DNA from 2 places in the Faecalispora anaeroviscerum genome. Region 2 is predicted to be linked to the other one. Evidence: predicted binding sites of a transcription regulator. Region 2 holds the regulator's gene; the other holds the start of a gene.
What was found. The regulator LexA, encoded in region 2, represses DNA repair genes until DNA is damaged. The targets are predictions, from matches to a motif close to CNAACANNTGTTNG.
Positions count from the first base shown of each region.

Region 1: the regulator LexA is predicted to act here: its motif matches at 3,876-3,889, upstream of uvrB (excinuclease ABC subunit UvrB).

Region 1 is NZ_CANOOQ010000001.1:917,385-933,662, reverse strand. Features, by position in the region: gene QOS46_RS04660 (hypothetical protein) at 1-237, opposite strand, end outside; gene QOS46_RS04655 (helix-turn-helix domain-containing protein) at 354-596, shown strand; gene QOS46_RS04650 (GNAT family N-acetyltransferase) at 636-1,142, opposite strand; gene QOS46_RS04645 (RluA family pseudouridine synthase) at 1,161-2,123, opposite strand; gene pyrE (orotate phosphoribosyltransferase) at 2,297-2,878, shown strand; gene QOS46_RS04635 (JAB domain-containing protein) at 2,979-3,701, shown strand; gene uvrB (excinuclease ABC subunit UvrB) at 4,014-5,975, shown strand; gene uvrA (excinuclease ABC subunit UvrA) at 6,026-8,869, shown strand; gene QOS46_RS04620 (LysM peptidoglycan-binding domain-containing protein) at 9,030-10,316, shown strand; gene QOS46_RS04615 (zinc-ribbon domain containing protein) at 10,442-10,729, opposite strand; gene QOS46_RS04610 (DUF5685 family protein) at 10,988-11,887, shown strand; gene QOS46_RS04605 (J domain-containing protein) at 11,871-12,524, shown strand; gene QOS46_RS04600 (hypothetical protein) at 12,515-13,057, shown strand; gene QOS46_RS04595 (MurR/RpiR family transcriptional regulator) at 13,388-14,275, shown strand; gene QOS46_RS04590 (BaiN/RdsA family NAD(P)/FAD-dependent oxidoreductase) at 14,256-15,509, shown strand; gene cmk ((d)CMP kinase) at 15,506-16,204, shown strand; gene QOS46_RS04580 (lysophospholipid acyltransferase family protein) at 16,201-16,278, shown strand, end outside.
Region 2 is NZ_CANOOQ010000001.1:1,645,661-1,661,938, reverse strand. Features, by position in the region: gene spo0A (sporulation transcription factor Spo0A) at 1-543, opposite strand, end outside; gene spoIVB (SpoIVB peptidase) at 673-1,920, opposite strand; gene QOS46_RS08260 (M23 family metallopeptidase) at 2,164-2,925, opposite strand; gene lexA (transcriptional repressor LexA) at 3,422-4,009, shown strand; gene QOS46_RS08250 (hypothetical protein) at 4,144-4,695, shown strand; gene QOS46_RS08245 (Fur family transcriptional regulator) at 4,819-5,250, opposite strand; gene QOS46_RS08240 (cysteine desulfurase family protein) at 5,505-6,641, shown strand; gene thiI (tRNA uracil 4-sulfurtransferase ThiI) at 6,651-7,835, shown strand; gene QOS46_RS08230 (competence/damage-inducible protein A) at 7,851-9,095, shown strand; gene QOS46_RS08225 (serine hydrolase domain-containing protein) at 9,092-10,909, shown strand; gene QOS46_RS08220 (BlaI/MecI/CopY family transcriptional regulator) at 11,090-11,470, shown strand; gene QOS46_RS08215 (M56 family metallopeptidase) at 11,475-12,578, shown strand; gene QOS46_RS08210 (hypothetical protein) at 12,929-13,543, shown strand; gene QOS46_RS08205 (hypothetical protein) at 13,687-14,109, shown strand; gene gpmI (2,3-bisphosphoglycerate-independent phosphoglycerate mutase) at 14,197-15,711, opposite strand; gene tpiA (triose-phosphate isomerase) at 15,742-16,278, opposite strand, start outside.

The DNA.
Region 1 (16,278 bases), 730 kb from region 2:
CGGCAGGTTGTCTGTCAATAGTTGAAATCGCTGCTCGCCCTGTTCCGTCCAGATTCGCACCGCCTGTAAAACGGCGATTTTTCGTTTGCGCCCGGGCTGAAGGCGGAGCCGGTATTCGAAGCCGTCTATTTTCATGCTCACTTCATAGCTTGCATCTAAAGGGTTGGAGCATCCCCGCTGTACCAGATAATGGAGCAGCATGTCATACTGCTCCTGATAAAGCTGACGAATAAACATATTCCCATCTCTTTCTATACATAATAAGACTACCGATAGCCTAATAGTAGCATGTATAGCCTACTTATTCAAGGGATTTTTTATATTCTTAGAATAAAATGGGTGGGAGTGATCGTATGACTACAACAGAAGCAGTCCGTAATCGTATTTTACAGCTTTGCGAAGAAAGGAATGTCACGATTAATAAGCTGGCCAACCTTTCAGCGCTTTCGCCATCTTCGGTCAAAAATATTTTATATGGGAAAAGTCAGAATCCCAAAATTCTTACAATCAAGATGCTTTGTGATGGTTTAGGTATCACTTTGGGAGAATTTTTCACTACAAAAGAATTTAATCATCTGGAACAAGAAATAAAATAAAGGCTTTGCCGAAAATTTTCGGCAAAGCCTTTTGGCTTATTATTCTCTTATCAAAGAATAAAGCTTCATATCCAGAATCTCTCCGTTTTTAACGGCATTCTTTCGAAGAATTCCCTCCGTAGTAAAGCCTGCTTTTTCCAGTACCCGGCAGGAAGCGGCGTTGCGGGCAAACGGCTCGGCGAAAATGCGCAGAATGTCGCTGTTCCGGAATACATAGTCGCAGATTTGCCGCACCGCGCCGGTGCAGACGCCCCGGCCCCAGTAAGGTTCTGCCACATAATATCCCAGCTCGGCGGTGCGAAAATGAATGTTCGCTTGCCGGAACACGCCGATGCTGCCGACAGTCCGGCCGCCTACGTCGATTGCAAAGGCATACTGGCTGCCCGGCTCCGCGGCGAGCATCGCGCGGATGTAGCTTTCCGCGTCAGTCTGTGTGTAAGGGCAGGGGAGGCCGTCCCGCAGGTTGTTCATAACGTTTGGGTTATTCAGCGCTTCGGCCAAATCGACCGCGTCGCTCAGCATCCATGTGCGGATCGAGCATTCCATCAATACCCCTTCTTTCTGTTATGCGTTCCAGGAATAAAAATCTTTCAGAAACCAGATTTCCTTTGCCTCGAATTCGCGGTGATTCAGGTATTCCAGAATCCCCGCCGGCGACGTAAACTCAAATTGAAGCTTGTACGAATACAACGCTTGATACGGCAGTCCGGTTTTTTTGTTCTGGCGGTTCGTGCCATATTTTCCGTCCCCGGCCAGCGGGTGGCCAATGGATGCCATGTGCGCGCGAATCTGATGGGTACGCCCGGTTAAGAGGTCAATTTCCAGCAGGCTGTATGCGCCGCGTTCCTCCAGCACACGGTAACGCGTGCGGATGCTTTTTGCGCCTGGTGCGCCATGGTTTGAAATATACACCCGGTTCTGGCTCTCGTTTTTCTCGAGGTATCCCTCCAGTGTGGCAGATTTCTGCTCCATATGCCCGCACACGATGCACAGGTACAGCTTTTTCAGCTCTCGGTTCTTCACCTTTTCATTTAAAATACGCAGTGACTCCGCGTTTTTTGCCGCCATCACGATGCCGCCGGTGTTGCGGTCAATCCGGTTGACGAGCGCGGGCGCGAAGCTGTTTTCCTCCTGCGGGCGGTACTCGCCCTTGTCGTACAGGTAGTGCTGCACCCGGGCGATCAGCGAATCAAAGTGGTAGTTTTCATCCGGATGAACGATCAGACCCGGCTTTTTATCCAGAATCAGAATGTTTTCATCCTCGAATAAAACATTCAGCTTCAGCGGGGCTTTGAGAAAATCATACTCCTCCGGCGCCTGCTGAAAGAACTCATCCTTCAAATACATTGTCAGCACGTCGCCCGCGTTCAGGCGGGTGGAAATATCGCACCGCTTGCCGTTGAGCTTGATGTCCTTTTTGCGGACGCTTTTGTACAGCATCGACTGCGGTAGATTGCGGTAGGCCTTGGTCAAGAATTTATCCAGACGCTGTCCGGCGTCGTTTTCACCGATGGTTACGGATTTCATATGGTATCCCCTTATTATTTGGTGCGGCGCAGAGCGCGGCCAATTTATTGTACCAGTATATCATAAGTCTCATGTACAACAAAAGGGGTGCAAGGCTTCCCAAATGATTTATTTTAGTATATAATAATTTTTTAGAGATACAGTTGAATCGAGGAAAAGGGGACAGCAAAACGATGATTACACAGGAAAAAGTTCTGGAAGTTTTAAAAGAGGCCGGTGTTCTTTTGGAGGGGCATTTTCGCCTGACCTCCGGCCGACACAGCAACCGTTACCTGCAGTGCGCGAAGGTGTTCCGCAACACAAAGTATAGCGAGGCGCTTTGCGGCGCTTTGGCGGAGCATTTTGCGAACGACGGCGTAGAGGTTGTCATTGGCCCGGCGATGGGCGCGGTTCAGATGGCCTATGAGGTCAGCCGTGCGCTGAAATGCGAAAACTTCTTCGCCGAGCGGGAAGACGGCACAATGACTCTGCGTCGCGGTTTTGCGATAAAGCCCGGGCAAAAGGTTCTGATCGTAGAAGACGTCGTTACCACTGGTGGCTCCGTGCGTGAGGTGATCGAGCTGGTTCGCGCGGCCGGAGGCGATCTGGTTGGAGTAGGTTCCATTGTAGATAGAACCGGCGGAAAAATTGATTTCGGCGTACCGTTTCGTGCGGTGATTTCCCTGGAAGTAGAATCTTGGGAGCCGCAGGATTGCCCGCTTTGCAAAGAGGGAAAGCTGGAGCTGGTCAAGCCCGGCAGCCGCAAGGTAAAATAAACAATCTTTGCGTTTCTCATACGAGATTTTAAAAGATACCCCAAAGGCGTTCACTGCCTGAGGGATAGAACCCCATTCTTTTCAGAAAGGCGGGGTGCGGTTGAAAACAGAACGCATTCCTGAAAAATCCGCGGGGATTCATGAGGGACATCGCAAACGGGTGCAGGAACGCTTTTTAAAAGACGGGATTGACGGCTTCGCCTCTCATGAGGTGCTGGAAATGCTCCTCTTTTTCTCTATTCGCAGAGGGGACACGAACGGGCTGGCCCACCACCTGATTGATCGTTTCGGCTCTTTGTCCGGCGTGTTTCACGCGCCGTATGAGGAGCTGCTGAAGGTACAGGGAGTGGGCAGAGTTTCCGCTTTTTTGATCAAAATGGTTCCAGAGATGTGCCGCGCGTATTACGAAGACAGCCACAAAGAAAAGGTGCGTGTGTTCGAGGTAGAGCAGGCGGCAGAAATTTTGCGCAGAAAGTACATCGGCCGCCAGAATGAGGTGGTGGTACTCCTCCTGCTCGACAGCCAGTGCCGCTTGCTTTCGTGTGAGGTAGTCAACGAGGGTACGGTCAATACGGTTCCGATTTACGTGCGCAGGATGGTGGAGCTTGCGGTTCGCTACAATGCCAGCGCAGCGATCATGTCGCACAATCACCCCAGCGGGAACCCGGTTCCGTCGAGGGGCGACATTGAATCCACCATTTCGGTGTACCACGCGCTTCGTGCGGTGAATGTACCGCTGCGCGACCATATTATTTTTGGTGATCAGGATTATATATCCTTGTCTCATCTGGGTATATTAAAGGATATTATGGAGCCGTTTTAATGTGGGGGTGTTTCGTGGCGGAGAATCCGGATGAAAGCATTCTGTGCATAGGTTATGGGTTTACACGGTGTTAACCCAAAGAAATCACTTTATATGCCGCTTGGTAAGCAAAAACGAAAGGAGCCGATCAGGCTCCTTTTTTTCTAGCGAGGAATGGTGGGTGGTTGACAAAAACGAACAAATGTACTATTATGATAATCAATACGTTTCCTCTCCGTGACGGTGGGGAAAGAGGTAACACTTTTCATTTTTAACGATTACAAGCAGATTTTGCGATAGAATATTACAGGAGTGTTTGTGGGGGGGGAAAGCATGGATTTTAAGCTGGTTTCGAAATTTCAGCCAACTGGTGATCAGCCGAAGGCAATCGACCAACTGGTGGAGGGGCTCAACCACGGTGACCGGGAGCAGACGCTTTTAGGCGTGACCGGTTCGGGAAAAACCTTTACCATGGCGAACGTGATTGCAAGGGTGAACCGGCCAACGCTGGTTCTGGCACACAATAAAACGCTGGCGGCGCAGCTCTGCTCCGAGTTCCGAGAGTTCTTCCCGGAAAACTCAGTGGAATATTTTGTCAGCTATTATGATTACTATCAGCCGGAAGCGTACATCCCCACCACAGACACTTATATTGAAAAGGATTCTGCCATTAACGACGAGATCGATAAGCTCCGCCACTCCGCTACCTCAGCACTATCGGAACGGCGGGATGTGATCATCGTGGCAAGCGTTTCCTGTATTTACAGCCTCGGTAACCCGATCGATTACCACACTATGGTGATTTCACTGCGCCCCGGTATGCAGAAGAACCGCGACGAGCTGCTGAAAAAGCTGGTAGAACTGCAATACGAAAGAAACGACGTGAACTTTGTCCGTAATAAGTTCCGCGTACACGGCGACGTGGTCGAGATTTTCCCCGTACAGTCAAACGAAAACGCAATTCGCGTGGAGTTTTTCGGCGATGAAATTGAACGAATTTCAGAGATTAACGCGCTCACGGGTGAACTGAAGGCGTTTTTGAAGCACGTTGCGATTTATCCCGCGTCGCACTATATTGTGCCGCGCGAGAAAATGATGGTCGCTGTGCAGCAGCTGGAGCAGGAGATGCAAGAGCGGGTTAAACTCTTCGAATCGGAGGGCAAGCTGATCGAGGCACAGCGCATTCGCGAACGCACGATGTACGACGTGGAAATGCTGCAGGAAATCGGCTTCTGTAAGGGGATTGAAAACTACTCCCGCGTGCTGGCAGGGCGTGAGCCGGGCAGCGCGCCGTTTACGCTGTTCGATTATTTTCCTGAGGATTTCCTCCTGTTTGTGGACGAGTCCCACGTTTCGCTGCCGCAGGTTCGCTCTATGTACGCGGGTGACCGGGCCAGAAAAGAAACGCTGATCAATTTTGGCTTCCGTTTGCCATCGGCGTATGACAACCGCCCGCTGAATTTTGACGAGTTTTACGAGCGTGTGAATCAGGCGATCTTTGTCAGCGCAACGCCGGGTGATTTAGAGCTTCAAAAATCGGCGCAGATCGTCGAACAGGTGATTCGCCCCACTGGGCTGGTGGACCCTGAGGTAATCGTCAAGCCGGTAGAGGGGCAGATCGATGACCTGATTTCGGAAATCAACCTGCGGTCGGCAAAAAATCAGCGTGTGCTGGTAACGACGCTGACGAAGAAAATGGCGGAGGATTTAACGTCCTACCTTGAAAATATGGGGATTCGTGTGCGGTATATGCACCATGACATCGATACCGTTGAGCGCATGGAGATTCTCCGCGATTTGCGGCTCGGCGAATTCGATGCTCTGGTGGGTATCAACCTGTTGCGCGAGGGCCTCGACCTGCCGGAGGTTTCTCTCGTCGCGATTCTGGACGCGGACAAAGAGGGCTTTCTGCGCTCCGAACGCTCACTGATCCAGACGATTGGCCGCGCGGCTCGAAACTCAGAGGGTCAGGTGATTATGTACGCCGATTCCGTAACGCCTTCCATGGAGCGCGCGCTCCGTGAAACCCAGCGCCGCCGTGAAATACAGCAGAAATATAATGAGGAACACCATATCACGCCTAAAACAATCATTAAGAGTGTTTCGGATGTATTGGAGATCTCGACGCATAAGGACGAAGAAAAGGGCAAAAAAGGCAAGCGCATGAGTGCGGCCGAGCGCAAGCAGACGATCGAAAAGCTCACCCGCGAAATGAAGGCGGCCGCAAAGCTTCTGGAATTCGAGCATGCGGCCTACCTGCGCGATAAAATCAAACAGCTGAGCGGCGGAAAATAACGCTGCCCGATAACAACGGATTCAATCTGGCTTCGGAGGAATTATACAGTATGACGGCTAAAAACATTCTGGTCAAAGGCGCCAGAGAGCACAACCTGAAGAACATCGATATTGAGATTCCGCGCGATGAGCTGGTGGTTCTGACCGGCCTTTCCGGTTCCGGAAAATCCTCTCTTGCGTTTGATACAATTTACGCCGAGGGTCAGCGCCGCTATGTGGAATCGCTTTCGTCCTATGCCCGCCAGTTTCTAGGGCAGCTGGACAAGCCGGATGTGGATTATATTGAGGGTTTGTCCCCGGCGATTTCCATCGACCAGAAAACCACGTCGAAAAACCCGCGTTCTACCGTGGGAACCGTAACCGAAATTTATGATTACCTGCGTCTTCTGTATGCCCGCATCGGTGTCCCACACTGCCCGGTTTGCGGCCGGGAGATCAAGCAGCAGACGATTGATCAGATTGTCGACCGGGTGCTTTCTCTTCCGGAGGGTACCAAAATTCAGGTGATGGCTCCGGTCATTCGGGCGCGTAAGGGCGAGCATGTGAAGGAGCTGGAAGCAGCCCGCCGAGGCGGCTTTGTCCGCGTTCGGGTGGACGGAATTTTGTACGATCTTTCCGAAACAATCAAGCTCGAAAAGAACAAGAAGCACTCGATCGATATTGTGGTAGACCGCCTGGTCATCCGCCCTGACATCCGCTCCCGTTTGTCCGATTCCGCTGAAACTGCGTCTTCTCTGGCCGACGGCCTGATGATTGTCAGCGTGGTGGATGGGGAAGACCTGCTTTTTTCGCAGAACTATGCCTGCCCGGAGCATGGAGCCAGCATCGAGGAGCTGACGCCCCGCATGTTTTCCTTCAATAACCCGGCAGGTGCGTGCCCCAAGTGTACGGGTTTGGGCGTGTTTATGAAGATTGATCCGGATCTGGTCATACCGGATAAGCGCCTTTCCATCAGCAAGGGCGGCCTGAAGGGCAGCGGTTGGGCGATGGAGGGCAGCAGCATCGCCATGATGTATATGAATGGCCTTGCAAAGCGTTACGGCTTTTCGCTCGATACGCCTCTGGGGGAGCTTCCCCCGGAAATCATCGACATTCTTCTGTACGGCACCAAGGGGGAGAAGATCGAGCTGGAGCGCACGAGCGAGTATGGCTACGGGAAATATAAGACTGATTTTGAGGGTGTCGTCAACAATCTGGAGCGCCGTTTCCGCGATACGCAGAGCAGCTGGATCAAGGAAGAAATTGAATCCTACATGAGCGCCATCCCTTGCGATGAGTGCCACGGTAAGCGCCTTTCCGCTACCAGTCTGGCTGTGACGGTAGGCGGCATGAATATCAGCGATTTCTGCGAAAGATCTGTGTCGGAAGCGCTTGCGTTTTTAGACCGGCTCGAGCTGACACCCCGTGAGAGCATGATCGCCAAGGCAATTTTAAAAGAAATCAGAAGCCGCCTGGGCTTTTTGCAGAGCGTTGGCCTCGAATATCTCACACTGTCGCGCTCCGCGGGAACACTTTCCGGCGGCGAAAGCCAGCGCATTCGCCTGGCCACCCAGATCGGCTCTTCTTTGATGGGAGTTCTGTACATTCTGGATGAGCCCAGCATCGGCCTGCACCAGAGGGATAACGATAAACTGCTGAACACGTTGAAGCATCTGCGCGATATTGGGAATACGGTGTTGGTCGTGGAGCATGATGAGGAAACGATGCTGGCGGCAGATCACATTGTAGACATCGGCCCCGGTGCGGGTGTTCACGGTGGCTATGTGATTTACAACGGTCCGGCCAAGGAGATCGTCAACTGCAAGGAATCCATTACCGGGCAGTATCTCAGCGGTGCGAAACGAATTGAGATTCCCGAAACCCGCCGCCCCGGCAACGGCAAGCAGCTGAAAATTGTTGGCGCGACCCAGAACAACCTGAAAAACCTGACGGTGGAGATTCCCCTGGGCGAATTTGTTTGCATCACTGGTGTTTCCGGTTCCGGTAAATCTTCACTGATTAACGAAATTCTGTATAAATCTCTCGCGGCTCAGCTCAACGGCGCTAAAACAAGGCCCGGCGCCCATAAAGAAATTTTGGGTGTGGAAGAGCTCGATAAGGTAATTGAGATCAATCAGGCGCCAATCGGGCGCACGCCGCGCTCAAATCCCGCAACGTATACCGGTGTGTTCACCGACATCCGTGAACTTTTTGCCTCCACACAAGACGCAAAGCTGAGGGGCTTTAGCTCAGGACGCTTTTCCTTTAACGTGAAGGGTGGACGGTGCGAAGCCTGCCAGGGAGACGGAATACTGAAAATTGAAATGCACTTTCTGCCGGATGTCTACGTTCCCTGCGATGTTTGCAAGGGTAAGCGCTACAACCGAGAAACGCTGGAAATCCGCTATAAGGGCAAGAATATTTACGATGTTCTGGAAATGACGGTGGAGGAGGGGCTGGAGTTTTTCTCCAGCATCCCGAAAATTCAGCGCAAACTGCAAACGCTTTACGATGTGGGGCTGGGGTATATTAAGATCGGCCAGCCGGCTACCACGCTTTCCGGCGGTGAGGCCCAGCGGGTCAAGCTTGCTACGGAGCTTTCCAAACGGCCAACCGGGCGCACAATTTATATTCTGGATGAACCGACCACCGGACTGCATATCGCCGACGTTCACCGGCTGATCGACGTGCTGCAAAAGCTGGTGGATACCGGCAACACCGTTCTCGTGATCGAGCACAATCTGGATTTGATCAAAACAGCCGACCATATCATCGATCTTGGCCCCGAGGGCGGAGACCGCGGCGGCACGCTGGTGGCCGTGGGTACTCCGGAGCAGGTGGCGGAGAGTAAGGATTCCTACACCGGCCAGTATTTAAAAGTCGCACTGGAGCGCGATAACGCCAGGCAAAAATAGTTGTTGTCCCGGTTTTACGAATGTGCTCTCTTTTAACTGCATATATTTAAAGCAGCATTGATTTCTCCCCAGCCTTTGGCGGGGGAGAAATTGTCGGTTTTCAGCAGAAATGCCGATTTCGTTGTTTGGCGATAAAAGCAGGGGAAGAGGAGCGGTGACAATGACAATTCATGTGGTCAGTCCGGGGGAAACAGTGTATTCGATCGCGGCCATGTACGGTGTGTCCGCGCGTGATGTGATTCAGTACAATGAGCTGGATGAACCAAATCGTCTTGTTACTGGCCAGACGATCGTGATTTTGTTTCCCCGCCGGGTGCATGTGGTGGAAGCCGGCGACACGGTGTATTCGGTTTCTCAGCAGTACGGTATTACGATCAATGAGCTGTACCGTAACAATACCAAGCTGGGTGCGCTGAATGTTCTGCGCCCCGGTGAACGGCTGGTGATCTCCTACGAGCAGCCGAGGCTGGGGGATATGTCAACAAACGGCTATGCGTATCCGTTTGTTGACCGGACACTGTTCCGCCAGACGATGCCGTTTATGACCTACATGACGCCGTTTACCTATGGATTCACGTTTAACGGAGATTTGGTTCCGCTGGATGACGAAGCTTTGATCGGTATTGCACAGCAATACGGTGTGGCGCCGCTGATGCATTTGTCTACCTTAACGGAGGACGGAGGCTTCAGCAACGAGCTGGCACATCGTGCGCTGAATGATATGCAGGTGCAGACCCGCCTCATAGATAACATTTTAATCAATATGCGTCAGAAAAATTATAAAGGATTGGACGTCGACTTCGAATTTATTTATGTTGAGGATCGTGACAAGTACACGGCCTTTATTCGCAACGCGACACAGCGCCTGAACGCGGAGGGCTTCGAGGTGATCGTGGCCCTGGCGCCCAAAACCTCGAGCGACCAGCCTGGGCTTTTGTATCAGGGGCACGATTACGGCGGGTTAGGGGCGGCAGCCAACGCCGTTCTGCTCATGACCTACGAATGGGGCTATACCTACGGCCCGCCAATGGCAGTGGCGCCGATTCCGAATATCCGCGCGGTGCTGAATTATGCGGTCACGCAGATCGCGCGGAATAAAATTTACATAGGCATGCCGAATTACGGCTACGACTGGCCGCTACCGTATGTGCGTGGAACCACAAAGGCGCAGTCGATTTCCAATGTGGAAGCTGTGCGCCTGGCCCGGGAATACAATGCGGAGATTTTATACGATGAAACGGCTCAGACGCCGCATTTTCAGTATACCAATACCAACGGCGAGCAGCATGAGGTTTGGTTTGAGGATGCCCGGAGCATTCGCGTGAAGCTTGCACTGGTAACGGAATACGGCTTTCTTGGGGTGGGGTACTGGAACCTGATGCGTCCGTTCCCACAGAACTGGCTGGTACTCAATGCTTTGTACCGCATTCGCGCCTTTCAGGGGTAAACGCAAAAAATGCGCCGGAACGACGGGAACCCCCGCGCGTTCGGCGCATTTTTATTGTTCGAGATTGAAAATAAACGATATGGAACCGGCATTTTCACCGAGACGGTGAGACCGAAAACCTTTTGTTATCTTCTGTTGGCAAAGCAATCGCTGCAGTATACAGGACGCTCGTCGCGGGGCTGGAACGGAACCTTGCAGGTTGCGCCGCAAGATGCACATACAGCCGTATACATCTCTCTGGGGGCTCTCTCGGAAGAAGAATCCCCTCTGGAATTTTTGCGGTTCGAACGGCAGGCTTTGCAGCGCTGGGGCTCATTGGTGAATCCTTTTTCCGCGTAAAACTCCTGCTCGCCGGCGGTGAATTCGAATTCTGCGCCGCAGTCTTTGCAAATCAAAATTTTGTCTTCGTACATTGAGATACCTCGTTTTGTTTAATTTATACCCTGTTTTGGCGGGCATTGTATTCATTATATGGGAAACAGCAGAGTTTGTCAATCTGTTTCCGGCAAATTTCCAGATTGTTTTTGTAAAATTATTCTAGAATATACCTGCTTGTGTCAAATATATTCGATGTTTTTCGACAGAAGTGAAAAAATTTACAGATTATTAATTAACGGTACGCTTAAAATATAGTAGAATAAAACGTACAAGCTGAGTGTTAGGAGAATGTTGTGTTCGGTTATATTAAGCCTCAAAAATCCGAACTGCTTGTCCGGGAATATGAACAGTACAAAGGCGTTTATTGTTCTTTGTGCAAACAGTTGGGCAAAAGCTACGGTATTATGTCTAGGCTTACCTTAAGTTATGATTGTACGTTTTTGGCCATGCTGATGATGGCTCGCTCTGAGACTCCGTGTAAAATGGCACCGGGCCGGTGTGTGGTTAACCCGATGAAAAAATGCCCCTTCTGCGAGGGGGAATACCCTGAACTGATTTTTGCGTCGGCGTTAACCGTTATTATGACCTATTATAAGCTGCGGGATGATCTGAAAGATCCCGGCTGGAAATCCCGGTTTCGGGCCTTACTGCTTTTTCCGCTGTCTGTTAGGGCACATAAAAAGGCGGTGCGGGATTATCCCGAGCTGGAGCAGGTGGTGGCCGATGCAATGCAGCTGCAGGAGCAGACTGAGCAGCAGGAATCACCGCCACTGGATGCCTGTGCGGAACCGACCGCAAAGATGCTCTCCGGAGTGTTTTCGCAGCTGGCCGAGCAGGGTACGCCGGAATTTCGCGTTCTCGAACAGTTTGGGTATTTTTTAGGCAGGTGGGTGTATCTGATGGACGCAGCCGACGATATTCCGAAGGATTTAAAGGAAAATGCGTTTAATCCGTTTATTCGGGATTATGGACTGACGGCGGAGAGCACACAAGAGCAGCTGCAGGAAGCGGCCGCAAAGTGCAATCAGGTGTTGAACATGACGGTATCTCAGGCGATGGCCGCTTTCCGGCTTTTGGAATTGGCACAGTTTGCTCCAATTCTGAATAATATTGTTTGTCTTGGCCTGCCGCAGATGCAAAAAGAATTTATGCTGAAAATGGAAAAGGGGAAAAGCAATGTCGGATCCGTATAAAATACTTGGGGTTTCTCCTGCGGCGACAGATGAACAGGTGAAGGCCGCTTACCGGGAGCTGGCAAAAAAATATCACCCGGATAACTATGCTGGCAGTCCGATCGCGGATCTGGCCGGAGAAAAGATGAAAGAAATCAACGAGGCTTATGATGAGGTCATGAGCCAGCGTCGTAATAAAAATAACGGTGGGGCGCAGTATTCCGCCGGGTACGGCGGCAGCTCGGCTCCATCCGGCAGCTACCAGAACAACTATGGCAGCGCGTCCAACTCCAGCTTCCGCGATGTACGGAACCTGATTATGGCGGGTCGAATTGCCGACGCGGAGCAGATTCTCAATGGGGTGCCTTTGGGCAGCAGAAACGCGGAGTGGTATTTTCTGAAAGGCTCGATCCTGTACCAGCGTGGCTGGCTGGAGGAGGCGCACAACCATTTCACCCGGGCCTGCCAACTGGACCCGAATAATCTGGAATACCGTGCGGCGCTGAATCAGTCTATGAATCAGCGCGGCGGCGTGTACGGCGGCTATAACACTTCTTATGGGAACGGCGGGTGCAGTTCGTGCGATACCTGCATGGGTCTGCTCTGCGCGGACTCCTGCTGTGAATGTATGGGCGGGGATTTGATTCCATGCTGCTGAACAGAAGCGCTCAGGTGGCATTTTGCGGCGTAGCAGCCGCACTGTCTGTTGTTTTGATGTTTCTGACCGGACTGATCCCGATTTCCACCTATGCGCTTACCGCACTGGCCGGTTTGCCCGGCATGGTGATCGTTATTGAGCTGGGAATCCGATGGGCCTGGCCTGTTTACGGCGTGGTCAGTGTGCTTTCCCTGCTGTTTGCGGCGGATAAAGAAGCGGTGGTGTTGTTCATCCTGTTTTTCGGGTATTATCCCATCCTGAAAGCGTTGGTGGAGCGCCTGCCCAAGGTTCTTTCCTGGATTTTAAAATTTGTGGTATTCAACCTTGCGATGGTCACCGGTTTTTTCATCGCCGTGTTCGTTCTGAGTGTCCCAAAAGACAGTTTTCTGGTATTTGGCAGTGCTACTCCGCTGGCGTTTTTAGCCGCGGGCAATGTGGTGTTCGCTTTATATGATTATACCCTGTCCGGCCTGGTGATGGAATACTATAAGCGGTTTCATCGTCTGGCGCAGCAGTGGCTTCGTCAAAAATAAGAAAGAAAATTCCTCGCCTGCCATAGGGATAGAAATTGTTTGCCAGCTGGTAAGGGGAATTTTGATCTTTGTTTGCCTGCACGGTGTTTGCTGCTGTGCGGTTTTTGTGGGAATCAAAGCTGCCGGCTGGGCAGCTTTTTCTTTTTTGAAAATTTTTATTGCATGTAAAATCAATTGCTCCTGCAAAAAGAAACCGTTATTTCTGTTAAATTTCCTATTTTTCTCTTGATTTTTGCAGGTTTAAGCTTTAATATGAATAAAAGAGTTGCACCTTCCTGCAAAAAGAATCACAAAATTGCAGGGACAGAACGAGTGGAGGAATACACGATTATGAACAGTCAACTCACAGCCAGAATTCTCAACAATATGCCCGAATTTTCCAAGGGTCAGAAGTTGATCGCAAAATATATTTTGGAGCATTACGACAAAGTAGCCTATATGACGGCATCACGGCTTGGTGCGACGGTAGGGGTCAGTGAATCTACGGTCGTGCGCTTTGCAACGGAAATCGGCTACAGCGGATACCCTGAGTTACAGCAGGCCATGCAGGAGATGATCCGCAGTCGGCTTACCTCGGTGCAGCGGATTGAGGTAACAGTCAATAATATGGGGAATGCGGACGTCCTTTCGTCCGTTATGAATCAGGATATTGACATGATTCGCAGAACACTGGAAGAAACCTCCCGCGAGGATTTTTACGCCGCGGTGGATGCGATCGCAAATTCCCGAAAAATCTACATTTTGGGGGCCGGAAGTTCTTTGGCGCTTGCGACCTTTTTGTCCTATTATTTTGGCTTGATTTTAGAAAATGTGCAGTTGGTCAACATCACCAGTGAAGCGGAAATTTTCGAAAAAATGATTCGAGTCAATGAATCGGATTCGGTGATCGGCATCAGCTTTCCTCGGTATTCCAAGCGTGCGGTCAAAGCAATGCATTTTGCGTCGGATCGCGGTGCCAAGGTAATTGCCATTACAGACAGTCCCCTCTCTCCGCTCGCGGAGCCTGCGGATTGCCTGCTGCTGGCCCGCAGCAACATGGCGTCCTTTGTGGATGCGATTGTAGCGCCGCTCAGCCTGATCAACGCCCTGATCGTGATGGTCACGATGAAGAAAAAAGAAGAAGTAACCGAGATTCTGCACAGCCTGGAGAATATCTGGGATGAATACGGCGTATACGAAAAGGTGGATGAAAAAAACGTTGACGCAAACAAAACATAAGACGGATCTGATTGTTGTTGGGGGCGGCGCAGCCGGAATGATGGCGGCAGGTACTGCCGCCGAGCTTGGGCTGAACGTGCTTCTGGTAGAAAAAAACGCGCGTCTTGGCCGGAAGCTTGGCATTACCGGGAAAGGCCGGTGCAACCTGACAAACAACTGTTCTTTGCAGGATGTGATCGCTTCAGTTCCAACCAACCCGCGCTTTTTATACGGCGCGGTTTCTCGTTTTTCTCCGCAGGATGTCATGGCTTTTTTTGAAGGCCTTGGCGTGCCGCTGAAAACAGAGCGCGGCCAGCGGGTGTTCCCGCAGTCAGACCATGCGGGCGATATTATTGAGGCTCTGACGCGTTTTCTGCAGGACAATCATGTCGGAATTCAGCACGGGGAGGCCCGAAAACTGTTGATCGAAGCGGACGGCATTCATGGCGTTCTTCTGCGCGACGGCACGGAGCTGTATGCTCCAAGAGTGATTGTTGCCTGCGGCGGAGCGTCCTACCCCGGCACGGGTTCTACCGGTGACGGGTACTTGTTGGCGCGTCAGGCCGGGCACAGCATTATGCCGCTTCGTCCCTCACTCGTGCCGCTGGTCGAGCAGGGGGGAGATTGCGCGCAGATGCAGGGCTTGGCTCTGAAAAATTCTGCCATTCGGGTCTATGAGCGAGAAAAGTTGATTTACGAGGATTTCGGTGAGCTGTTGTTCACGCACTTCGGGCTGTCCGGTCCTGTGGTGCTGAGCGCCAGCAGCCATATGCGCCATATGGCGCCCGGGGTCTACCGGATTGAGATCGATTTAAAGCCGGCGCTGTCGCCCGAGCGCTTGGACGCAAGGCTGCAGCGTGACCTGGAAGAGAACAGCAATAAGGATTTTATCAATTCGCTGGGGGCGCTGCTGCCCCGGAAAATGATCCCCGTTCTGGTGGAACGGTCGGGAATTCCTCCCGAAACAAAATGCAATGCCATCACCCGCGAACAGCGCCTGGCTTTTGCCGCGCTGCTCAAGGGCTTTTCTGTAAAAATACAGGCCTTTCGGCCGATTGAAGAGGCTATTGTCACTTCCGGCGGAGTGAATGTCAAGGAAGTCAACCCCAAAACCATGGAATCCAAGCTGGTTCATGGGCTGTATTTTGCGGGAGAGGTTCTGGATGTGGACGCGTACACCGGGGGATTTAATTTGCAGATTGCCTTTGCCACGGGGCGGCTGGCGGCTCAGGCCGCAAAGGAGGAACAAGGATGATCTCAATTGCCATCGACGGCCCGGCCGGTGCGGGGAAAAGCACCATTGCGCGCCGTGTCGCGCAGGAGCTAGGGTATTTATATGTAGATACAGGGGCGCTATACCGCGCCATTGCCCTTCATATGCTGCGCGCGGGGAAAAATCCGGCGGTGCCGGAGGAAGTCATCCCGCAGCTCGGCGAAGTTCAGGTTTCGCTGCAATATGCCGAGGGAGAGCAGCAGGTATTTCTGAGCGCTGAAAATGTGTCGGATTGGATCCGTACGCCGGACGTGGCAGCCGCTTCCTCCAAGGTTTCGGCAATTCCGAAGGTTCGCGAGTTTTTGCTGTCTTTGCAGCGGAATCTTGCGGAGCAGAACAATGTCGTCATGGATGGCCGAGATATCGGAACCGTGGTGCTGCCGTATGCGCAGGTGAAAATTTTTCTCACCGCTTCGCTGGAGGAGCGCGCCCGGCGGCGTTGGAAGGAACTGCTGCAAAAGGGGAGTATCGATTTCGATACGGTTCTTTCAGATGTGAAGAAGCGGGATGAACAGGATACGACCCGTGAAATTGCCCCCTTGATGCAGGCCGCGGACGCTGTTCTGGTCGATACCACCGGGATTACGCTGGAGCAGTCGGTGGAACGTATGCTGACTGTGATTCGGGAGCGCTTGCCGCGCGGCGGAGTACCAAAAGGAAAGGAAGTTGTTTCATGAAGCGATCAGCGCTTTATGTGTTCTGCAAATCTGCAGCACTTGTTTTTTTCCGGCTGTTCATGCCATACAGGATT
Region 2 (16,278 bases):
GATGATGTCGGGAGTCTGCACGGCCATGATAATAGAATCCCGCAGATAATGATATCCCTTTATATGAGCCGGAACACCGATCTGGTGAAGGATTTCTGTGACTTGGATTTCCAGAGAAGGTTTGCCTTTTTGTACCGGTATCGAAGCCTGTTCCGATTTGGGGGCGACACTGCCGCATATTTTTAAGATTCTTTGTGCCAGTTCTTTTGCATCAAATGGTGCGATTACAAAATATGCAGCTCCGGAAAGCATTACCTCACGCTCCAGCGTGGGGCTGCTGAATGTAGACATGACGATGAAGGAAGGCGCCTTAGAGGCGTACTTTTTTCGAATCCCATGAATGACTCCGATCGCATCCAGTCGGGGCATGAACAGGTCTAGAAGAACAACGTCGGGTTGTTCCAGATCAATGTGGTCGAGAACCCTCAGTCCATCCTTCGGAGAATAGACTACATCAATACCCGCAACTTCAAAATCATGAGAATAGCTTCGAGCAAATTCGTCAGTGTCATTAGAAATCAGCAGTTTTAAATGTTTTTCCATGAACATATCCCCCTGTTTTTTTAATTTACAGGCTGATTATACCATATATTGGCATTAATGGCAATACCTTACACAATATTTTTTGTGCGGATTTGGTAATTATATTTCAAAATATAAAAATATTTCGTGTTATGATGCCTTTTGCGCGCTTTCAAGGCTCGTTTTTTCAGAGATTTCCAACATATTTTCTGCCAGAATTCCGTACCCGCGCGTCGGATCATTGACAAATACGTGAGTTACGGCTCCTACTAATTTGCCATTCTGCACAATCGGGCTGCCGCTCATGCCCTGCACAATTCCTCCCGTTTTGCTTAAAAGCTCCGGGTCTGTTACTTTTACAACAAGATTTTTTGTTTTGGTTCCGTCCTGATAGTTAATAGATTCAATTTCAATACCATAGGCCTTGGGTACAGTTCCGTCCACGGTGGTGTAAATCTGCGCAGCGCCTGTTTTTACTTCCTGCTTCACCGCAAGGGGGATAGCCTCAGTAGAAACGGGAGAGGAATTTAGCGTGCCGTACACACCGGCTTCAGAATTGGACTGTAGCTGGCCAACAGGAAAATCGTTGTTAAAATACCCGCGCAACTCGCCTGCCCGGCCCTTCTGGCCCTTGACAATTCCGCTGATGGTTACCGAAACAACATCGCCGCTGCGAAGCGGCATCAGCTCGTTTGTGTCTACATCGCAAATGCCATGGCCAAGGCCTCCGAACGATCCGCTCGACGGGTCATAGAAGGTTACTGTGCCGATTCCGGCGGTGCTGTCGCGTACCCAAAGACCGCCCTTATAACTTCCATCCACATCGGACAGAATAGGAGTAAGAGTTGCTGTGAGAGTTTCTTCCCCTCGTTTAACAGAAAGCTCTACCGAGCTGCCGGCGCTGCTTTCAATCAGCTTTGCCACCTGACTGTTTTGGGTAACGGCCTTTCCATTGATGGCGGTAATGATGTCGCCCACTTTTACACCTGCCACAGCGGCGGGGTTCACCATCTTGCCGGCGCTTTCAATGTCGGCCACGCCGACCACCATCACGCCGTTTGTGAACATTTTGATGCCGAAAGGAGTACCGCAGGGCACCAAAAGCTTTTCTTCCACTACCTTTACACTGACTGTTTTGATGGGGATCACGTCAAACAGCATCAGCTGAGCGTGGTAATTTTGGTTTGCGGATTTCAGAGCAGACGCGGTAATTTCGTTTTTGTTTACCGCGTCGATAATGCTAAGACCGGTCTGGTTCAGCCGCAGCTTGGTTCCCGCCGTCACGCGGAACTGGTCAGGCAGGGTGTTGTGGTAATATCCCACCGCCGACCCTGTAAGCAGAGTAAGTGCAGTGAGCCAACCGGTCAATCGTTGAAAAATTTTTTTTCCTTTTTTCAAACATTCACCTCCTTTCGAACTTAATCTTTGTCAAACCGAAAGCATTTATGTTGTCAAATCCGCTTTTTTCTGGGGAAATGTGGAATAAAGCTTCGAATGCTTCATACGGTCGGCGATGAATGTCAGAAATTTTAAAAATTGGCTGAAATTTAGACGAGCCAGACAAAACCGTAAAAAGGCCCGCCGACGATTGCCAGCGGGTCTTTATCGAATTTTTTTATGCTTTTCTTTGTACGGTTTGGCTTACTTCAACAGGGTGGCCGGGTCGATTAGCTTGCCGGATTTTTTGATTTCCAAATGCAGGTGAGGTTTTTCCACCGATTCAATCGGCACAACATTAATCGAGCCGATTTTCTGCCCTGCGTTGACTGTGTCACCCTTTTTCACCAGGAAAGTGTCACCCATGCCACAGTAGTACGCGGTGATTCCGTCACTGTGTTCAATCACTACAACATTGCCCAGATTGCCGTTTGCGTACAGTTCCGTGACCTTGCCGCTGTCAATGGCTTTAACCGGGTCGCCGATTTTTGCCTCATAATCTGTGCCGGAGTGAACACGCCAATCCTGCATGGTGTCAGAAAAAATGGGATTATCTCCGCTGTAATTTTTAGTGACGGTTTCTCCAACTGGGTAAACGTACGAAGCGGGCTTTGCTGCCGTCTGTTTGGCTGGCTGTTCCGCTTTGGACGAAGCGGCCTTGTCCGGTGCCTGAGACGAAGCAGCCGGTTTGGAAGAAGACGGAGCGGTGGACTCCACTTCACTGGACTGTGGCTGAGACGAAGCCTCCGTTGGCTTGCTGCTGGCATAAACACCTGACTGTGTGCGACCGGTCGGTGAGGCGGAATACGAGGACGTATCCTGCGGATTGGCATATTTCACGACACTGTCATACGTAGTCCAGGCGGCAACGCCAACTGCAACCAGGCAAACGCCCAGCGCGACATAAAAACCCTTGTTGTTTTTCTTTGGGGATTGATTTTCTGATTTAAAATGCAGACTGCTCATCTGTAAAGCACCTCCGCAGATATTGTGACCAGAAAAAACACCAAATATGCCGTTTGAGATAAATCTGAAATGAAAAAATCAAAAAAGAATGATCTCTTTCCGTCGAAGGCGGAAAGAGATCACAATTAAAATTTTTGGTTTTTAGGAAAGCTCAATAGAAAATAAAAAAGCAAGCAAGCAGAAAAAAGACCGAATCCAATTGATTCGGTCTTTTTTCGTTAGCTTGAGGGGTATATTGAGGAGGGTAGAACTTTGTATTCTGATGGTGCGGCTCCATCGTTTGAATACAACCATATTATAATTTGAATTCGCGGGGCAGTTGTTAATACGCTATGAATATTCTTTTAACTTTTGGAGTCATGTAATTTTGCATTAAAATCAAATAAAAAAGGACGCTAAAACAAAGAAATTGTGAAAAAACCTCAAACATTTGTTTGCAATCTTGGAACCCCTGTGGTATGATAAAGTTGACTTGGAATACCTGGGAGGAAATGGGATGAAGGGACTAAGCAGCAGCCAGAAAAAGATATATGAATATTTAAAAGATAGAGCGCAGTATGGCCTGCCACCCTCTGTGCGGGAGATCTGCAAAGCGACCGGCCTGAAATCCACGTCTACCGTTCACCTGCATTTGAAAACGCTGGAGGACTTGGGATATATACGGCGTGAAGCCGGCCTGAATCGCGCCATTCATATTGAGGGGGCCGAGCAGGTCAGCCGAGTGCCTATTTTGGGCAGAGTAACTGCCGGTGTGCCGATTTTGGCTGTGGAAGAGGTTGAGGGCTACCTGCCGCTGGTGGGTCACCGTTACCCGGAAAAGGAGCTGTTCGCGCTACGTGTGCAGGGCGAAAGCATGAAAAACGCCGGAATCCTTGACGGAGATTATATTATTGCGCACCGCCAGGACACGGCGGAAAATGGGCAGATCGTGGTCGCGCTGATTGACGACGAGGCAACGGTAAAGCGGATTTTCTTTGAGCAGGAGTACATTCGCCTACAGCCGGAAAACCCGGCCTTTTCTCCGATTTTCTCTCAAAGCGCCCTGGTGCTGGGACGCGTGATTTCCGTTTATCGCTATTACTGATAAAAAATCTGTTAAAGAGCAGAAGTTTACGGTACGTGTCATTTCGTGATACGGAATATCCACAGATGCGGATTGACGGGGGGATCACCTCCTCAGGCGGTGAAACAGGAGATTGAACAGGGGAATACAAATGAGTGAAAGGCCCAATTTTAGATAAACAATTGAATGAGAAAACATTTCGTAGTTTTTATTACCTAAAAGAAGAGCTAGTGGATTTTTGCAGGACAAACGGATTGCCTGCTTCGGGTGGTAAAATAGAGATTACAGACAGAATTGCCTATTTTCTTTGCACAGGTAATATATTGCCCACTTTCACAAAAAGCAAAGTTAGACCAGACGTTGGTGTAATTACAGAGGATGCTCCAATAGAGCCGGATTTTGTTTGCTCAGAGAAAATCGGGATTGGTAAGCGGTCTTCTTTTAATGTTGCTTTTCAGAAGTGCTTAAAAAGCAATACTGGAAAAACCTATGGAGCTGCACTCGAAGCCTATGATCGGATTTTGGAAGAAAAGGAAAAAGGTAACACAACGATTGATAAGCAGTTTGAATACAATACCTATATTCGAGACTTTTTTGTAGACAACGAAGGCAGATCATTGGAAGAAGCGATTCAATGCTGGAAATACAAAAAAGGGTTGCAAGGTCATCATCGTTATGAAAAATCAGACTTAATTGCTTTATTGTAATTACGGCAAATTTCAATTTGTTGGTGAGTCTATGGGCTCAGCGCAAAAAAGCCGCAGAACATGATGTTCTGCGGCTTTTTATCCAGTTTTTATGGAATTCTTCCGATCCGTGAGGGAAGCACTTTATAGCTTGGTATGGTCAGCCTTCTTCACAGTGACGCGGGTACCCTTTTTCTTTTGACAGTCGGGGCATTTTCCGTAGACCGTCAGGCTGTGGCGCTCAATCTCAAAGCCGGTTGCTTTTGCAAGCTGCATTTCCAGCGGAGAAAGCGGACAGTCGTCCAGCTTAATTTTTTTGCTGCATCCGGTGCAGATTAAGTAGTGGTCGTGGCCCTTGGCCAGTGCATAGCGGATTACGCCGTCTTCAAAATTGATTTTCTGCAAAACCCCGCTTGCTGTAAAACGCTCCAGATTGCGGTATACGGTGGAAAGAGCCAGCTGAGGGAAAGAGGGCTTGAGCAGAACGAAAATATCCTCCGCCGAAACGGGATCCGGGCTGCTTTCGAGAAAATGCAGAATCGCGCCGCGCTGCTTGGTGTTTTTCAGTTCCGCCATTATGGTTCCTCCTTGCAAAACAAAAGGGTATCCATCCCTTATATAGATTTATCATAGCGCGGATTTGCAAAAAATGCAAGCAGGCGTGTATTCACTATTGAGAACTTTTCGTGTATAATAGGGCTGATTACGATTGATAACCAATTCGCTTTCAAAGGGGTTTTCTGTGAAAACAGCGATTTCTTCCTCCACCTGGGTAAGAAATCAACAGCCTGTTTGAAAGGGAAATTATGATTGGTTGGAGGCTTTCAGCTTTGGAGAAAATATATTTAGATAACGCAGCCACCACTCGCGTGTGTGAGCAGGCGGCGGAAAAGGTGCTTTATGTGATGACCGAGGCGTACGGCAACCCATCGTCGCTGCACACCATGGGTTTTGAGGCGGAGCGCGAGATGACCGCGGCCCGCGAGGCGGTTGCGGACAAGCTTTCGGTGAACGCCTCCGAGATTTATTTTACCTCGGGGGGAACGGAAGCAAACAATATTGCTTTGTTCGGTGCCGCCAAAAAGAACAGCAGACGCGGCAAGCGGATTGTTACAACAGCAGTGGAGCATCCCTCTGTGCTGCGCGTCATGGAGCAGCTCGAGCAGGACGGCTTTACAGTGGAATACCTGATGCCGGACGGCGAAGGACGTATCTCGCCGGAGCAGGTGGAGCAGAGCATTACCGCGGACACGATTCTGGTGAGCATGATGCTGGTCAACAACGAAACCGGCGTGCGCATGCCGGTTGAAGCCGCCGCGAATGCGATTCGACGAACGAATTCCCCGGCTCTTTTGCATGTAGACGCGGTGCAGGCGTTCTGTAAGCTGCCCATCAAGCCCGCGCGCGTGGGGATTGACCTGATGAGCGTTTCCTCGCACAAAGTTCACGGACCGAAGGGTGCCGGTGCGCTGTATGTAGCGGGTCAGAAGGGGTTCCCGGCCAGAACGTTCGGCGGCGGGCAGGAAAAGAACGTGCGCCCCGGCACCGAGCCGCTGCCGGCCATCGCGGGGTTTGGCGCGGCGGTGCGCGCCATGCCGCAGCCGCAGGAGCTGAAAGCGCACTTTGAATCGCTCGGCGCCTGTCTGCGAGAGCAGCTTTCCGGGCTTCCGGGTGTTGTGATTCATTCCCCCGAGGACGCGATACCCTATGTGTTCAGCTTTTCAGTGCCGGGTGTCCGCGCGGAAACAATGCTTCATTTTCTGGCTTCAAACAATATATTCGTCTCGAGCGGCTCGGCCTGCTCGAAAGCGAAGCCAAGCCATGTACTCACCGCCATGGGCCTTGCGCCCGAACTGGTGGAGTCCTCTTTGCGGGTCAGCTTTTCCCGCTTTACCACACAGGCAGAAATCGACGCTCTCACGGCCGCGCTGCAGCAGGGCCTGGAGCAGCTCGCGAAAAAATTATAAGGAGTTTATATGAGAGAGATCATTTTAATCAAGCTGGGCGAGCTGGTGCTCAAAGGCCTGAACCGAAAGAATTTTGAGGCATCGCTCGTTCGGAATATTCGCCACCGCATCGGTCGGTTCGGCAATTTCGACATCCGGGTGGCGCAGTCTACCATCACCATTTCTCCCAAAGGGGAAGAGGATCTGGATGAGGTCGCCCAGAAGGTGGGCAAAATATTTGGCATTGCGGCATTTTCACGCGCATGTGTGGCCGAAAAGAAAATGGATTCCATTTTCGCCGCGTGCGGAGAGTACCTCAGTGATGAATTGAACCGGGCGAAAACCTTTAAGGTGGAAAGCAAACGCTCCGACAAAAGCTTTCCTCTCAAATCCCCTGAAATTTCTGCCGAAGTCGGGGCATATATAATGGAGAACTTTTCCCACCTGACGGTTGATGTTCATCATCCCGATCTAGTGGTGATGGTAGAAGTGCGGGATTTTGGCGCATATATCCACGGCAGCTCCATTCCCGGCGCGGGCGGAATCCCCGTCGGCACGGGCGGAAGAGCGGCACTGCTGATTTCCGGCGGAATCGACAGCCCCGTTGCGGCGTGGTGCATGGCAAAACGCGGCGTGGAGCTGGTTCCCGTTCATTTTGCCAGCCCTCCCTATACGAGCGAGCGCGCGGAGCAGAAGGTGGTCGACCTGCTGACGAAGGTCAGCGACTATTCGGGCCGCATGATTCTTCGCGTGGTTCCCTTCGCGCATATTCAGGAAGAAATCATGGCGAAATGCCCCGAGGAGCTTTTTACAATTATCATGCGCCGGTTCATGATGCGTATCGCAGAGCGGATTGCGTTAGATTCGGGCAGCGAGGCGCTGATTACCGGCGAGAGCCTGGGGCAGGTGGCCAGCCAGACAATGCGGGCCATCGCCTGTACCGAAGCGGCCGTGAATATGCCGGTGTTTCGTCCGCTGATCGGTATGGATAAAACGGAGATCATCGCGATTTCCCGCAAAATTGATACCTTTGAAATTTCGATTCAGCCGTTCGAGGATTGCTGCACGGTGTTTACGCCAAAGCACCCCCGTACGAAGCCAAACCTCTATTTTGTAGAGCAGGCAGAGCAGCAGCTTGATGCCGACGCGCTGATCGACGAATGTATTTCGCAAATCAAATTGACTAAAATCGGATTTTTTCATTCAGGAGAATAAGGAGATGCCAATAGTATGAAAGCGGAAATCATATCAGTAGGAACCGAGCTTCTGCTCGGTCAGGTCATTAATACCGATGCTTCCTATGTGGCGCGGGCTTTGTCCGAGCTGGGAATCGATATGATGTTTTCCTGTACGGTGGGAGATAACAACGGCCGCCTGAAGGATGCGCTCACCTGCGCGCTCGAACGCAGTGATCTGGTCATCACCACAGGGGGCCTTGGCCCGACGGAGGACGACCTGACGAAAGAGGCCATCGCTGAATGTGCCGGTGCGCGTTTGGTACTGCACGAAGAGAGTCTGCAGCGCCTGAAGGAGCATTTTAACGGCAGATATATGGGCCAGAATCAAATGAAGCAGGCGATGCTGCCGGAGGGCTCTACCGTTCTGCTGAACGACCGTGGCACCGCGCCGGGCTGCGCGGTGGAAACCAAAGAGGGGAAAATCATTATGATGTTCCCCGGGCCCCCCTCAGAGCTGGTTCCCATGCTGCAAAATTACGGAATTCCGTTTTTAATGAAGCGGGAAAATGCAAGTATTTTTTCAATGAATGTGCATGTGTTCGGTCAGGGCGAGGGCGCCGTGGCGGAGATGCTCTCCGACATGACGGATGCCGCGAACCCCACGGTGGCAACGTATGCGAAGGAAGGCGAAATGTATGTTCGCGTCACCGCAAAGGCGGAGAGTGCGGAGAAGGCGGAGGAGATGTGCCGCCCCGTTGCGGAGCGCATTCGCGAGCGGATTGGCGACTGCGTGTACGGCATTAATGTAGACAGCCTCGAACAGTTAGCGGTGAATCTTCTGAGTGAAAGAAAAATGACAATTGCGACGGCGGAATCTTGCTCCGGCGGGCTCCTTGCCAAGCGGATTACGGATATTCCCGGTTCTTCCCAGGTGTTTGAAATGGGCGCGGTCACCTATGCAAACCGCATTAAAACTCTGCTGCTCGACGTTCCGGAAGAACTGCTCGAACACCATGGAGCGGTGAGCGAAGAGGTTGCGGCCGCCATGGCCGAGGGTGTGCGCAAAAAGGCTGGCAGCGACATCGGTATCGGCATTACCGGCATCGCCGGGCCGGACGGCGGCACCGAAGAAAAGCCCGTCGGGCTGATCTATGTGGGGCTCTGTGACAAAGCCGGTACCGTGGTGCGCAAGGTAAAGGTATTCAGTCATCGCCGTCCCCGCGGCTATTACAGATACACGGCGGCTTCCTTTGCGCTGGATATGGTTCGCCGCCGTCTGGAGGAGCTCCCCTTATGATTGATTTGAGAGCGCAGTTTAAGGCCGTGGATGCGGTGCGAAAAGGGATGCGCGGCGAGCTGCGCCATCTTTCGCCGGGTCCGTTTGTTCCGGAAAAGCCGCGGTATCCCGCAGGGCTTTCCCGCCGGCCCTTGCCGCGTTCTACGCCGGAGACCCAAGGGGTTTCTTCGGCGTATCTGGAGCGTTTTCTTCGTGAACTGGACGCTTGCCCGGACATCAAGGTGCACAGCATTGTGATCCTGCGCCACGGCAAGCTGATCGCACAGGCGCATTGGAGGCCCTATTCGGGCATTTATGCGCAGATGGTGTATTCGCTCTCGAAATCCGTCACTGCGATGGCGGTAGGCATGGCGGTCGAAGAAGGCCTGTTTACGCTGGATGACCGGATTGCCGAGCTATTTTCAGATAAAATGCCGCCTGTGCCCTTTCGGAAACGCAGGGTGGAGCAGATTACTGTGCGCCACCTGCTGAACATGACGTCCGGCATTCGATTTAACGAGGCGAACAGCGTGTTTGAACGCGATTGGCTCAGGTCCTACCTTGCGTCGGACTGCGCGTATGAGCCCGGTGAAAAATTCACGTACAACAGCATGAATTCCTACCTTCTCAGCGCGCTGATTCAGCGAAAAACAGGGCAGGGGCTGGTGGATTATCTTCAGCCCCGCCTGTTTGAGCCGCTCGGCATCGACCATGTGGTGTGGGAGCGCTGCCCTATGGGGGTTGAAAAGGGCGGCTGGGGCTTGTTCCTGCGGCCCGAGGATATGGCGAAGCTGGGCCAGCTGTATCTGCAAAAAGGCCTGTGGACGGTAGATGGTGAGCCTCGTCATCTGCTCTCGGAGCAGTGGATTGCGGAATCGACGGATATGGGAATGCGTACCCTGATGGGCGAGCATGAAACAGCCTACGGCTACCACCTGTGGGAGTTTCCCATTCCGGGGGCCTACCAGTTTAACGGTGTGTTCGGCCAGTATGTGGTTGTGATCCCGCAAATCGATGCGGTGATTGCGATTACAAGCGGCAGCCATGGCCTGTTTGTGGATAAAAGCGCCGAAGTAATCCAGAAGTATTTCGGAAGTAGTGAGGGCTTTTCCGCGTTTCCGCTTCCGGAGAATTTAGGAGCTGCGCGCTCTCTGAAAAAGACAGAGACTTCGCTTGCGTTGTTTCCAGATACCATCCCGGTGCGCAGGCGGCGCACGCTGTTGGAACGGGTGGAATATGCACTGTTTCCGCAGCGTTCCGTACCGCAGCTCAGTGCGGACGCCAAATGGATCAACGGCCGTTCTTATATGCTGGAAAACCCATATGGAACGATTCTGCCGTTTATCTTCTCTGTGGAAAAGGACAGTTTTCTTCCCGCGATTCAGCGGGTATCGTTCGCGTTCGCACCCGATTTTTGCACGATCGAGTTTTCAGACGGAACCGAAAGGCAGACCATTCGTGCCGGGCTGGACGGTGAGCCGCGACGCAGCGTGCTGAACATCAACGGAGAATTTTATGTTACTGGAAATATGGCGCGCCTGACCCGCGACGAGGATGGCCGGCCGGTTTTAAAGCTGTACCTCTCTTTCCTTGAAACGCCGAATACCCGCGTGATGAAATTTATTTTCAGCGGGGAACGCATTCTGGTTCGCTTTCAGGAGATTCCGTCCGTTGACAACGCTGCGAAGCTTCTTGCAGATTTACTGGGGAATTCCGGCGGCAATATGGAAAAACTCCTCTCAGAGCGCCTCGGCGGCGAGCGCGTGCCCGGCTACCTGCGCCGCATTGCCGTTCCAAAGGCCAGCGGTAAACTGGATTTAGAGGCCAGTGAGTGAAAATTTGCCGTGGTTATGTAATTCGAAGAGAGAACGAAAAGTATAGGTTAACCTGTACTTTTCGTTCTCTTCCTTTGTTCCGCATTTTATGAAAAGAGCAATATTGATTTAAAAATTATAGAAAATAGTTGACTTATATGAGATTATAATTATATTATTTAAAATAATAGGGGTGATTCAATGGAACTTACTAAAAACGAAACAGAAATAATGGATGTTCTCTGGAAAGAAGGGCGGCCTTTATCGCGTACAGAAATTGTCGACTTATCTCCACCGGATAAAACCTGGAAAGATAGTTCAATTCATATTCTTCTAAATAGCTTATTACGAAAAGAGGCAATCCGTGAAGCCGGTTTTATTCGCGCTGGAAAAGGATTTGGCCGCACTTTTGAACCGAGCATTTCACAGGAAGATTTTTATGCGGAGTTTTTGTCTGATGCTGCAAGAAAAGTCAATTCTACTACGTTCTTCTCAGCGCTTTTTAGAGATGAGAGCATAACAATGGACACTCTGTTGGAGCTTGAAAGAATGATTGAAAAGAAAAAGGAGGAATTAAAGTAAGGGGATGGGAATCAGTGTATATTCATTGATTAGTGCAGTGGTGTTTTTTAATGCTGCAATCGTAATCATTGCAATTTTTCGCCGCAATACCGGTTTTTTAAAAAACAACGGCATTGCCCTTCTTCTTTTGCTGACTTTGCTCAGTATCGTTCGTCTGTTTCTCCCGTTGGATTTTACGTTTGCATTTGTTATTGTTTCATATCGTATTCTGCCATCACTCTTAGATTGGCTTTCTTCCACTCAAATGAATGTGTTTCTGGGAGTTGTATGGGGGGCGGGGAGTATCCTCTTCCTTTTCAAAAGCCTGATTGTATATAGGGATGAAAGAAAAAAGTTAATGAGCTACCGCTGTGTATCGGACGAACAGGTAGAACGTGTCGCCCGCAGGCTTCGGCTCCATAAAGCAAAAATAATGGTTTCCCCTGAAGTGGATGTCCCAAAAGTTACGGGCTTTTTCAAGGCCTATATTTATATGCCGCAGCTTACCGCAACCGATGAAGAATTGGAATTCATTCTAAGGCATGAATATCAGCACTTTAAAAATCACGACTTATTCATTAAAATTTTCTATCTGCTTCTCACCGCCGTGTTCTGGTGGAATCCTGTGCTATATATTTTTCAGCGCGAGCTTGAAAATTTGCTGGAGCTGCGCTGTGATGTCTCAATCTCGCAGAATTTGAATGCCCGGGAACGAATCGGTTATTTGGAGGCTATTCTGCATGCTGCAATGCAGCTGAAAAATACAAAACAAAGAGCTTCTATCAACACAGCCGCCCTTATGAAACCGGAAGCGGGCGGCTTTATTGGGCAGAGATTTCATCTGGTGCTTTCTATGGATACTCGTAAGAAGCGAAAACAAACAATCCTCTCCAACATTTTTGCCATTCTCCTTTTTTTTCTTTCTTATCTTGTGATACTTCAGCCGGCGTATGATCCGCCTTTTGGCAATACCGGAGAAACCATTACAATCACCGCTCAGAACGCCTATATTCAGCGGAACCAAAACGGAACCTTAGAACTGTATATTAATGGTGAATCCTTCGGTACAATTTCTAAGGAGGATCTGACAGATGAACCTTATACCAGTTTAAAAATTATACAGAAGTAGGAGAATACGAATGAAAAGAGCAGTATCGATCTTTGCTGTACTAATAGCATTGATGTCTTTGGTCTTTCCGGCTTATGCTACGTCTGACATAAAATGTAAAAAATAGTTCGAATATCACATTGTTTTCTGAACAAAAGAGATGGGTATATAGACAGCATAATGGCATTAAGCAAAAACGCTTGTGGTCTGTTACGTATACAGATTGGTTGACGGATTGGATTCCAGTGAAATAAAAATATGATTTATTGATTTGTATATAATTTATATGATGATATTGACATTATTTAATAATACTGATATTATTTTATTTAGAAAAGCTGCTTTTCAAACAATAAAATAAGAACTCAATCATGGATAAGATGCGAAGATTTTCAGCGTTAGTTCTCACTCTGGCGGTCGCGTTTAGTTCAATATCTTTTTCATCCTATGCTGCACAAACAGAAAAGCCACTTGTAAATAAGGTCGTGACCTCTCAAGAAGAGCGTGATGCAGACATACAACGTCAAGTGGATGCCAAAATTGCTTCTTTGCAGGGGCAGTATCAGTTGGCTTCAGGTGATCGAGATTATACCTATGACACAAAGTATGTTCAAACGAAATATGTTACTAAGGGCGGGTATGCAGGTGGTCAGCCGAAAGGTGGTACACGATTTCCTTCAGGTGGAGGATTTTATTGGCTTAATGAAGGGGGGCCGTCAATTGGCGCTTCAGTTAGTTTCTCAAAGCCTTATAAACTTATAAATATTAATATTGAATTAGGTGTTGTTAGTAGTTCCGGAAGAACAGGTTGTTTTGCGACAGCAGATAATAAAACAGATTATTTTAAGCTATATGTGAGCAAAAAGATGGAGGTTCGACAGGCAGAAATTTACCGAACCAATATTAAGACCGGCAAGACTACGTTATATATGACAATGTATCCGTCCACTGAGTATAGTAATGAGTATTGGGCAAAAAAAGTATGATAATTTATACTTGATTTTTTAAGGCAATAGGAATGTCTATTTACTTAAATTGCTTTAAATCTATATGGACTGTTTGATGTGTTCCAGTTAAGTATGGCGAAACAAAATTAAATTCCCTCGATTTTATCAAGGAGGAGTTTTAGATGGGAAAAATTCCATTCAAAGAACGTTTTTTACGGTTTTATCATAAAACTATCCCTTTCCCAATCTTTTTACTGACAGTTATTTTGTTCTTGTGCTTAGTGTTGGGCATGATGAACAAGATAGAGCAGATTGCTCCTTCCGGTACAATTGAAGGCTTATATCAGTCAAGGTTCTTTTCCTCTACCTATTATAATGCTCGATTTTTTCACGATGAATTTCAAATCGAAAGGTTGGAACGAGAAGAAAAAAGTGGTAATAAAGAGAAGGTTTTATTGAAAGGAACCTATGAGCATGTGGAAGAAAATCTATATCTGCTCAAGGCGGATGATCCCGCCCAAAACACAATTGTCGTTTTGGGGAAAAACTCCTTTTACTTTTATGACGAGGAAACTGATACAACAGTCCGCTTCTTTCGGCATTAAAGCGTTAACTTACAAGAAACAGCAGAGGCTTTCCGAAATCGGAAAGCCTCTGCTGTTTCTTTGTTTCGTATCATTTGATTAGATTAGCTAATCTACAATCATGCTTTCACCCGTCATTTCAGCCGGCTGCGGCAGGCCGAGAATCTTGAGCATCGTAGGTGCTATATCCGCCAGCTTGCCGTCTGCACGAAGTTTGCACGGGTAACCGACAACGCACAGCGGAACGGGGTTTGTGGTATGTGCGGTAAAGGGAGAACCATCCTCCTCGTACATCTTTTCAGCGTTGCCGTGGTCCGCGGTGATGATCGCGGTGCCGTGCATGCGCTCGATTGCGTCGATCACGCGGCCTACGCAGGTGTCAACGGCTTCTACCGCGGCCTTGGCCGCATCAAATACGCCGGTATGTCCTACCATGTCGCAGTTGGCAAAGTTCAGAATAATCACATCGTACAAGCCGCTGTCAATTTTCTCCACCAGTGCGTCGGTTACGGCATATGCGCTCATTTCGGGCTGCAGGTCATACGTGGCAACCGCCGGAGATTTAATCAGCACGCGGTCCTCGCCGGGATATATCGTCTCTACGCCGCCGTTAAAGAAGAAGGTTACGTGCGCGTATTTCTCCGTTTCGGCAATACGGAGCTGCGTCATGCCGAGGTCAGAAAGATACTCTCCCAGTGTGTTCTTCAGGCTCTGGGGGTGGAACGCGACATCTACGTTCGGCATCGTCGCGTCATACTGCGTCATGCAGACGTAGGTGAGCGGGAAGAAGCCCTTGGCGCGCTCAAACCCGGTAAAATCGGGGTCAACAAACGCACGGGTCAGCTCTCTGGCGCGGTCGGGGCGGAAGTTAAAGAAAATGACGGAATCATCAGCGGAAATCCGGCCCTCCGGCCCGCAGACAACCGGCAAGACAAATTCATCGGTCACACCGTCTTCATATGATTTTGCCACGGCCGCTATGGGGTCGGGATTCTGAACGCCCTCGCCAAGCACCATTGCGTTATATGCCTTTGAGACGCGCTCCCAGCGGTTATCGCGATCCATTGCGTAGTAGCGCCCGGCAACCGTTGCAATTTTGCCTACGCCGATCTCCTGCATTTTTGCAAGGCAATCCTCTACAAAGCCTTTGCCGGAGGACGGGGGAACATCGCGGCCGTCGAGCAGCGCGTGAACGTACACCTTGGAAAGGCCGTGGCGTTTGGCCAGCTCAAGCAGAGCATACATATGGCCGTTATGGCTGTGAACGCCGCCGTCGGATAGCAGGCCGATCAGGTGCAGCGCCGTGCCTTTGGCTTTTGCGGCAGCAACCGCCTTGATCAGAGCGGGGTTTTGATAGAACTCGCCGTCTTCAATCTCTTTTGTGATGCGCGTCAATTCCTGATACACGATGCGGCCTGCGCCGATGTTGGTGTGGCCAACCTCAGAATTGCCCATCTGCCCGTTTGGCAGGCCCACATTCAGGCCGGAAGCACCGATTTGGGTAAGGGGGTTTTCACGGAACAGACGGTCAAGATTCGGCTTTTTCGCGGCCATGATGGCGTTGCCGTATTCAGGGGCGATGCCAAAGCCGTCGAGAATCATTAAAATCAAAGGTTTTTTCATAACAGTTCTCCTTTGCGATACAGTTGAGGATTAACCCTCAGAGGCCGCGCGGACAATTTCCGCAAAATCTGCGGCTTTCAGCGAAGCGCCGCCGATCAGCCCGCCGTCCACATCGTCCTGTGCCAGCAGCTCTGCGGCGTTTTTGGCATTCATGGAACCGCCGTACTGAACGGTGAAGGCGTTGGCTGTTTTTTCATCGTATAACGCAGCGATCACATTGCGGATGGCCCCGCAGACCTCGCCCGCTTGCGCGGAAGTGGCAGTACGGCCCGTGCCGATGGCCCAGATGGGCTCGTAGGCGATGATGACACGGGAAAGCTCTTCTTTGGTCACACCAAGCAGAGCAATTTTTGTTTGAAGGGCAACTAGCTCTTCCGTAATGCCCTGCTCGCGCTGCTCGAGCGTTTCGCCAACGCACAGAATGACGGAAAGCCCGGCGTTGAGCGCGGCGCGCATTCTCTTGTTTACGGTCTGATCGGTCTCGCCAAAATAAGTGCGGCGCTCACTGTGCCCGATGATGACATAAGAAACGCCGATTGAGGTGAGCATGTTGGCGGCAATTTCTCC